Regions from separate parts of the Agromyces sp. NPDC055661 genome, predicted to be linked through region 2. Evidence: predicted binding sites of a transcription regulator. Region 2 holds the regulator's gene; the other holds the start of a gene.

Region 1 (3,408 bases), 1.0 Mb from region 2:
AGACTTGGTTACTGGACGGAGGCTGAGGTTCGATCTCAGCGAGAGCGCGCGAATACTTTGGCACAGAGCCTCGATGGCCTCATCGGTTGACCTTCCCCAGTACACGGCTCCAGCTGCCGATCAGGTTGAGGTATCAATCTTCGGACCAGGGCGTGGCGAAGCGATCGCCGTTCACCTCGGCGCTGGTGAATGGATGACAGTTGACTCCTGCCTGAACCAGCAGACTCGAGAGCATCCAGTCCTCGAATACTTTGAGAGAATCGGGATCGATCCAGCGCGAGCGATACGCCTAGTAGTCGGTACACATGCACACGACGATCACACTGCGGGGATCAGCGATTTGTACCGCAAAGCAAGCGATGCCCAGTACGTCACGTCGGCGGCCTACACAGGTAACGAATTCTTCGCCGCAGTTGAGGCGGACGCAGACATCGAAGACCAACTCACGGTTTCTGTAAGGCGGGAATACCGAGAGGTCCTGAAGGAGGTTGTCGCGCGGCGACAACTCAACGACGGCCGCTATCCCCTTCTGAAGGCTGACGAACAAAAGCTCATCTGGCGTCGACCAGAAGCGGGTAACGGGGTAGGCGCTCGAGTGCTTGCGTTGTCACCATCCCCCCGGGCTGTGCACAGAGCAGATACAGCGCTTGCTGAAGGGGCTGCCTCCGCCGGATCTCGAAAGAGGCTCGCAGCAATTGATCCGAATGAGCTCTCAGTCGCACTGTGGATCGAAGCGGGCCCGGCTCGAGTGCTCTTGGGGGCAGACTTGACGGTTGGGCCTTCTGGTTGTGGGTGGCAGGCCGTCGTTGCGACCCATCAGCCGGATTCGCAAGCCTCGCTGTATAAGGTTCCACACCACGGGTCGCCGAACGCGGACTATGGCGATGTCTGGACACGGCTGCTCGAACCACAGGTGCTGTCCCTTGTCGCACCATTTCGGCAAGGTCGAAACCCGCGGCCAAATTCCGATGATGTGAGAAGGATTAGAGAGCGATCAGGTAGAGCCTTCGCCTCTGCTCAGACACGGCCCCCTACACCCGGTCGAACTGTGAAGGAGACTCGCGCGAAGCTGGCTGGCGTGGCACTCGACGTTCGAGATCCCTACGGGAAGCCTGGACACGTTCAGGCCCGTATTGGTGCGGGTCTCCAGTGGCAAGTTGGTCTCGCACATCCGGCTTACGAACTCAACTGACGACGACCCGGTGCACCAGCAATTCGGTCTCCCCTTCAGACCTTCGTCGGATGGTCCGAAATGCCCAAGGGTGACTGAACGGTGCCCGCATCGGCCAATCGGCGACCCGAGTTGTGCTCGGGTCAGGTTCCGATGCGCCATTCCGGATAGACCCATTCTGACTCCCACTCGAGCGGCTCCGAGAGGGTCATCACACGCGAAAACTCTTCAAAGTATGACCGTGCGATCGTTGTGTCATGAATCTCGACCGCGTTCTCGAAGGAGTATCCAGCGTTCTTTGAGAAGTTGAACGATCCGGTCCAGACAGCGACGGGCTGAAGCCGGTCAGCGACATCGTGGGCGGCCTCGTTGACTTGGAGGCGGACGAGGAATTTATGATGCATTCGCGGCATTGCCGGGGACTTGGCCGAATTGTGATTTCCCACACAGCGAACTGGCTCGAGTGTAGGGTCGCCCGCGTACGACGCGGTGCCGAGCGGTTGCGGAAACTGGAACCGTGCGAATGAGTTGTGGAGCAAACCATAGGACGCCCGAAGCCTTGCGGCCCAATCGGCGGCCGCGCGAGCGTCGGGCCGCAGGAAGTCTTCCTTCTGCACCACTAACGAAGCCTCTCGTCCCGCCAGAGCCCGAAGCAGGCGGTGCTCTGTGAGCCACGCGATACAACCCACAACGGCCGGCGAGTCCTCAATGAAGCCAATAGCACGTTCTGTGAGATCGCCAAAGTGAGCTATGACAGCGCCAGACGGCGTAGTGCGCTGGTCGTCATCCCACGGGTAGGAAGTGTGGTCTTCGAATACCGGACGCTCGCGGTGCAAGCTTCGGGTTACACGGTCGGAGCCGCCCGACCCCGAGTAGTCACGCCAGATACGAGTCTCCGCCATCTGTGAAATCTACACGTGAGGCGGGGCGTGGATACTCGCGAAACGGTAGGGTGCGCCGCGGCGTAATGCCATCGCGCGAACCTGCTTCCTTGGCGGCCGGGAATACCCACGCCCCCACCGCGTTGAACTTGAGCGTACCCAACTCAAGTTCCCCAGGAGGACTAGGTGCCCGAAGACTTCAGCGACACCGGCGCGAACTCGTTCGACGAGTTCCTCGCCCGGTATCTCGCGGGTGAGCAGGCCAGGCAGGCGCGGTCGATCGACCTCAGCCGGTTCCTGACCGCGCGCACCCAGAGCATCCTGCAGCGTGCCGGCAAGTTCGCGCTCGAGCGCGGACAGACCGAGCTCGACGCGCTGCACATCCTGCGCGTCATCGTCGAGGACGAGGCGGTCACGCAGGCCATCCAGCGCATCGGCGTCGCGCCGGAGCGCATCATCACCGCGACCGAGGCGCGGCTGCCCGCGGCATCCGAGGCTGATTTCGAGAGCCTCAATCAGCGGAGGGACGCGGCCACCATCACGCCGTCGGCGTCTCGCGCGTTGTTCCACGCGTACCAGGTGGCGCGGTCGAGCGGCTCGACGTACATCGATCCCGAGCACCTCTTCTTCGCGCTCGTGCTGGGGCAGGATGCCCCTGCCGGCCAGGTGCTGGCGCGTGCCGGTGTGACCGCCGAGGCGCTCACGCAGCAGATCCGGGAGACCGTCGACGGTATCGACGACGAGTCCCTTCGACAGGCTCAGGGACCGGAGAGCGCCGCCGCCGCGGCATCCGACACCCCCATGCTCGACAAGTTCGGCATAGACCTCACCCAGCGCGCCCGTGACGGCGAGCTCGACCCGGTGATCGGACGTGTCGACGAGATCGAGCAGACGATCGAGATCCTGAGCCGCCGCACGAAGAACAACCCCGTGCTGATCGGCGAGGCCGGCGTCGGCAAGACCGCGATCGTCGAGGGACTCGCCCGCGCGATCGTCGAGGAGTCGGTGCCCGAGGCCCTGCTCGGCAAGCGAGTGATCTCGCTCGACCTGCCCGGCATGCTCGCCGGCACCCGCTACCGCGGCGACTTCGAGGAGCGCCTCACCAAGACCATGGAGGAGATCGCCGCGCACAAGGGCGAGCTCATCATCTTCATCGATGAGATCCACACCGTCGTCGGTGCGGGCGGCTCGGGCGACGGCGGCACCGACGCGGGCAACATCCTGAAGCCGCGCCTCGCGCGGGGTGAGCTGCACCTCGTCGGCGCGACCACGCTCAAGGAGTACCGCCAGATCGAGAAGGACCCGGCGCTCGAGCGTCGCTTCCAGCCCGTGAAGGTCGGCGAGCCCTCGATCGAG
Region 2 (3,408 bases):
GAGGGCGAGGTCGAGGGTGAGGTCGAGGCGACGGATGCCGCGTCGGCCGAGCCCGACGACGAGGACGTGCTCACGGTCGACGACATCCTGAACGCGGCGCAGGCCGAGGTGCAGGAGCCGAGCGACGAGCACCTCGCCGACCTCAAGCGCGTCACCGCCGAGTACGCGAACTACCGCAAGCGCACCGAGGCGAACCGCGAGGTCGAGCGGGAGCGCGCGGTCGGCGCGGCCGTGGCCGTGCTGCTGCCCGTGCTCGACGACCTCGACCGTGCCGAGAAGCACGGCGACCTCGAGGGCGACGCACCCTTCGCAACCATCGCGGCGAAGCTCCGCGCGGCGGTCGAGAAGCTCGGGCTGACCCCGTTCGGCGAGGTCGGCGAGCCGTTCGACCCGACGCGGCACGAGGCGATCTTCCAGCAGCCGTCCGACGAGGTCGACACCGACACGGTCGGCGACGTCGTCGAGACGGGATACCTGCTCGGCGGCACGCTGCTGCGGGCGGCGAAGGTCGTCGTCAAGACGCCGCAGGAATGATCCGGGTCGTCGAGTAGCGCCGCCGAAGGCGACGCGTATCGAGACGCACACGGGTCTCGATACGCGTCCGGCTCCGCCGGGCGCTCCTCGACCACCGGTTCATCAGACAGACTCAGAAGAGGAGGTGCCGATGGCCAGCCAGGATTGGTTCGACAAGGACTTCTACCAGGTGCTCGGCGTCTCCAAGGACGCGAGCGACAGCGACATCAAGAAGGCGTACCGCAAGCTCGCGCGCAAGTACCACCCCGACCAGAACCCGGGCGACGCCGCGGCCGAGGCGCGGTTCAAGGAGATCAGCGAGGCGCACTCCGTGCTCGCCGATCCCGAGGAGCGCAAGGAGTACGACGCGATCCGGGCCATGGGCACGGGCGCGCGATTCACGGCTCCGGGCGCCGGCGGTGCGGGCGGCTTCGAGGACGTGTTCGGCGGCATGTTCGGCGGCCCGGGGGGCGCCGGCGGCGGCACGCGCTACACGTTCCAGCAGGGCGGCGACTACGACGACCTGCTCGGGGGCCTGTTCGGCGGCGGCCGCTTCGGCACGCCGAGCGGCGGCTACCGCGGCTTCGGCGGGCCCACGAAGGGCCGCGACGTCACCGCGTCGACCACGCTCGAGTTCATCACCGCCACCAAAGGCGACCAGATCACGCTGCAGACCGCCGAGGGCAAGCCGATCACCGTGCGCATCCCCGCGGGCGTGGCCGACGGCCAGAAGATCAAGCTGCCCGGCAAGGGCCATCCGTCGCCCGACGGCGGCGAGTCCGGCGACCTCATCCTCACCGTGCACGTGCGCAAGCACCCGGTGTTCGAGCGCGACGGCCTCAACCTGCGCGTGACCGTCCCGGTCACGTTCGCCGAGGCCACGCTCGGCGCCACGATCCAGGTGCCGACGCTCGGCGGCGATCCCGTGAAGCTGCGCGTTGCGCCCGGCACCCCGAGCGGCCGCGTGCTGCGCGTGAAGGGTCGCGGCGTCGAGACGAAGAAGGGCACGGGCGACCTGCTCGCCGTCGTGCAGGTGGCCGTGCCGTCGCACCTCTCGAAGGACGCCTCCGAGAAGCTCGAGGAGTTCGCGGCGCTGCTGCCCGACGAGGACCCGCGTGAGGAGCTGCTCGCGAAGGCGAGGAGCCAGCGATGAACGAGTCGAGCCCGCTGTTCGTGATCTCGGTGGCGGCCGACCTCGCTGGGATGCACCCGCAGACGCTGCGGCAGTACGACCGCATGGGGCTCGTCTCGCCGACCCGCACGGCGGGCAAGTCGCGGCGGTACTCGATGCGCGACGTCATGCAGCTGCGCGAGATCGCGCAGCTCTCGAGCGAGGGCGTGAGCCTCGAGGGCATCCGCCGCGTGCTCGGCCTCGAGGACGAGGTGCAGGGTTTGCGCGCCCGCGTGCGCGAGCTCGAGGCCGCGCTCGCGGACGAGATGCTCAACCGGCCCGGCCGCCGGGTCTTCGCCGCCGGATCCGCGGGCGACATCGTGTCGCTCCGCACCGGCACGCGCGTGCGGCGCGAGAACGCCCTCGTCGTCTGGCGACCGCTCGACCGCGAGTGATCCTCGACGTCGGCTGATTCCTTGCGCCCCCGCCCCTCGTGCGGGAGGCTCGCTCCGGGGGACCTCCCCGGGGGAAGGAGCACACATGGAACAGCGCGAACCGTCCGAGGCCGTCACGGCGGCGAACCAGGCGGCGCTGTCGGCGTTGCCGTTCGACGACGACGCCGACTTCGCGGCGGCCGATCGGGGCTTCGTCGGCACGCTCGACGATCCGGCCGTGCGCGACGAGGGCGGCACGGTCGTGTGGGATGCCTCGTCGTTCGACTTCGTCGACGGGGACGCGCCGACGTCGGTGCATCCGAGCCTGTGGCGCCAGTCCAAGCTCGTCGCGAAGCACGGCCTCTACGAGGTCGTTCCCGGCCTCTACCAGGTCCGTGGGCTCGACCTGTCGGTCACGTCCTTCATCGAGGGCGACACGGGCGTGATCGTCGTCGATCCGCTCATCTCGAAGGAGACCGGAGCCGCGGCGCTGGCCCTGTACCGCCGGCACCGTGGCGATCGCCCCATCGTCGCGGTGATCCACACGCACAGCCACATCGACCACTTCGGCGGCGTGCTCGGCATGGTGACGCAGGAGCAGGTCGACGCCGGAGACGTGCAGGTCATCGCGCCCGAGGGCTTCGTCGAGCACGCCGTCGCCGAGAACGTGTACGCCGGCGTCGCGATGGGCCGCCGTGCCGGGTACATGTACGGCGCGCGCCTCGACCGCGGACCCAAGGGCCAGGTCGGCGCCGGCCTCGGCCAGACCACCTCGACCGGCCAGCCCGGGATGATCGTGCCGACGCTCGACATCCGCGAGACCGGCGAGACGCACGTGATCGACGGCGTGGAGATCGAGTTCCAGATGGCGCCCGGTACCGAGGCGCCGTCGGAGATGCACTTCTACCTTCCGGGCTTCAAGGCGCTGTGCATGGCCGAGAACGCCACGCACACGCTGCACAACCTGCTCACGCTGCGGGGAGCGCTCGTGCGCGATCCCCACGTCTGGTCGCAGTACCTCACGGAGGCGATCGAGCGCTACGGCGACCGCGCCGAGGTCGTGTTCGCCTCCCACCACTGGCCCACCTGGGGCAACGATGAGCTCGTGCGGTTCCTGTCGACGCAGCGCGACCTCTACGCCTACCTGCACGATCAGACGCTACGCATGCTCAACCAGGGCCTCACCGGCGCCGAGATCGGCGAGGCGTTCGAGCTCCCGCCCGCACTCGAGAACGCCTGGAACGCCCGCGGCTACTACGGCTCGGTCAACCACGACGTGAAGGCGATCTACCAGCGGTACATGGGCTGGTTCGACGGCAACCCCGCGCGTCTCTGGCCGCACCCGCCGCA

Evidence for each region. Region 2 encodes HspR, which represses chaperone genes until heat shock. Its sites were predicted from a motif close to AAGTTGAGTCNNNNNGACTCAACTT; they were not measured.
Region 1: a site for HspR is predicted at 2,199-2,223, ahead of ACWGO8_RS03885 (ATP-dependent Clp protease ATP-binding subunit). Genes of this name have one in related genera too.

What each region holds. Positions count from the first base shown of each region.
Region 1 covers NZ_JBSHHC010000001.1:851,082-854,489, reverse strand. The annotation lists gene ACWGO8_RS03890 (hypothetical protein) at 1,315-1,791, opposite strand; gene ACWGO8_RS03885 (ATP-dependent Clp protease ATP-binding subunit) at 2,239-3,408, shown strand, end outside.
Region 2 covers NZ_JBSHHC010000001.1:1,898,590-1,901,997, forward strand. The annotation lists gene ACWGO8_RS08690 (nucleotide exchange factor GrpE) at 1-534, shown strand, start outside; gene ACWGO8_RS08695 (DnaJ C-terminal domain-containing protein) at 665-1,666, shown strand; gene ACWGO8_RS08700 (heat shock protein transcriptional repressor HspR) at 1,663-2,079, shown strand; gene ACWGO8_RS08705 (alkyl/aryl-sulfatase) at 2,165-3,408, shown strand, end outside.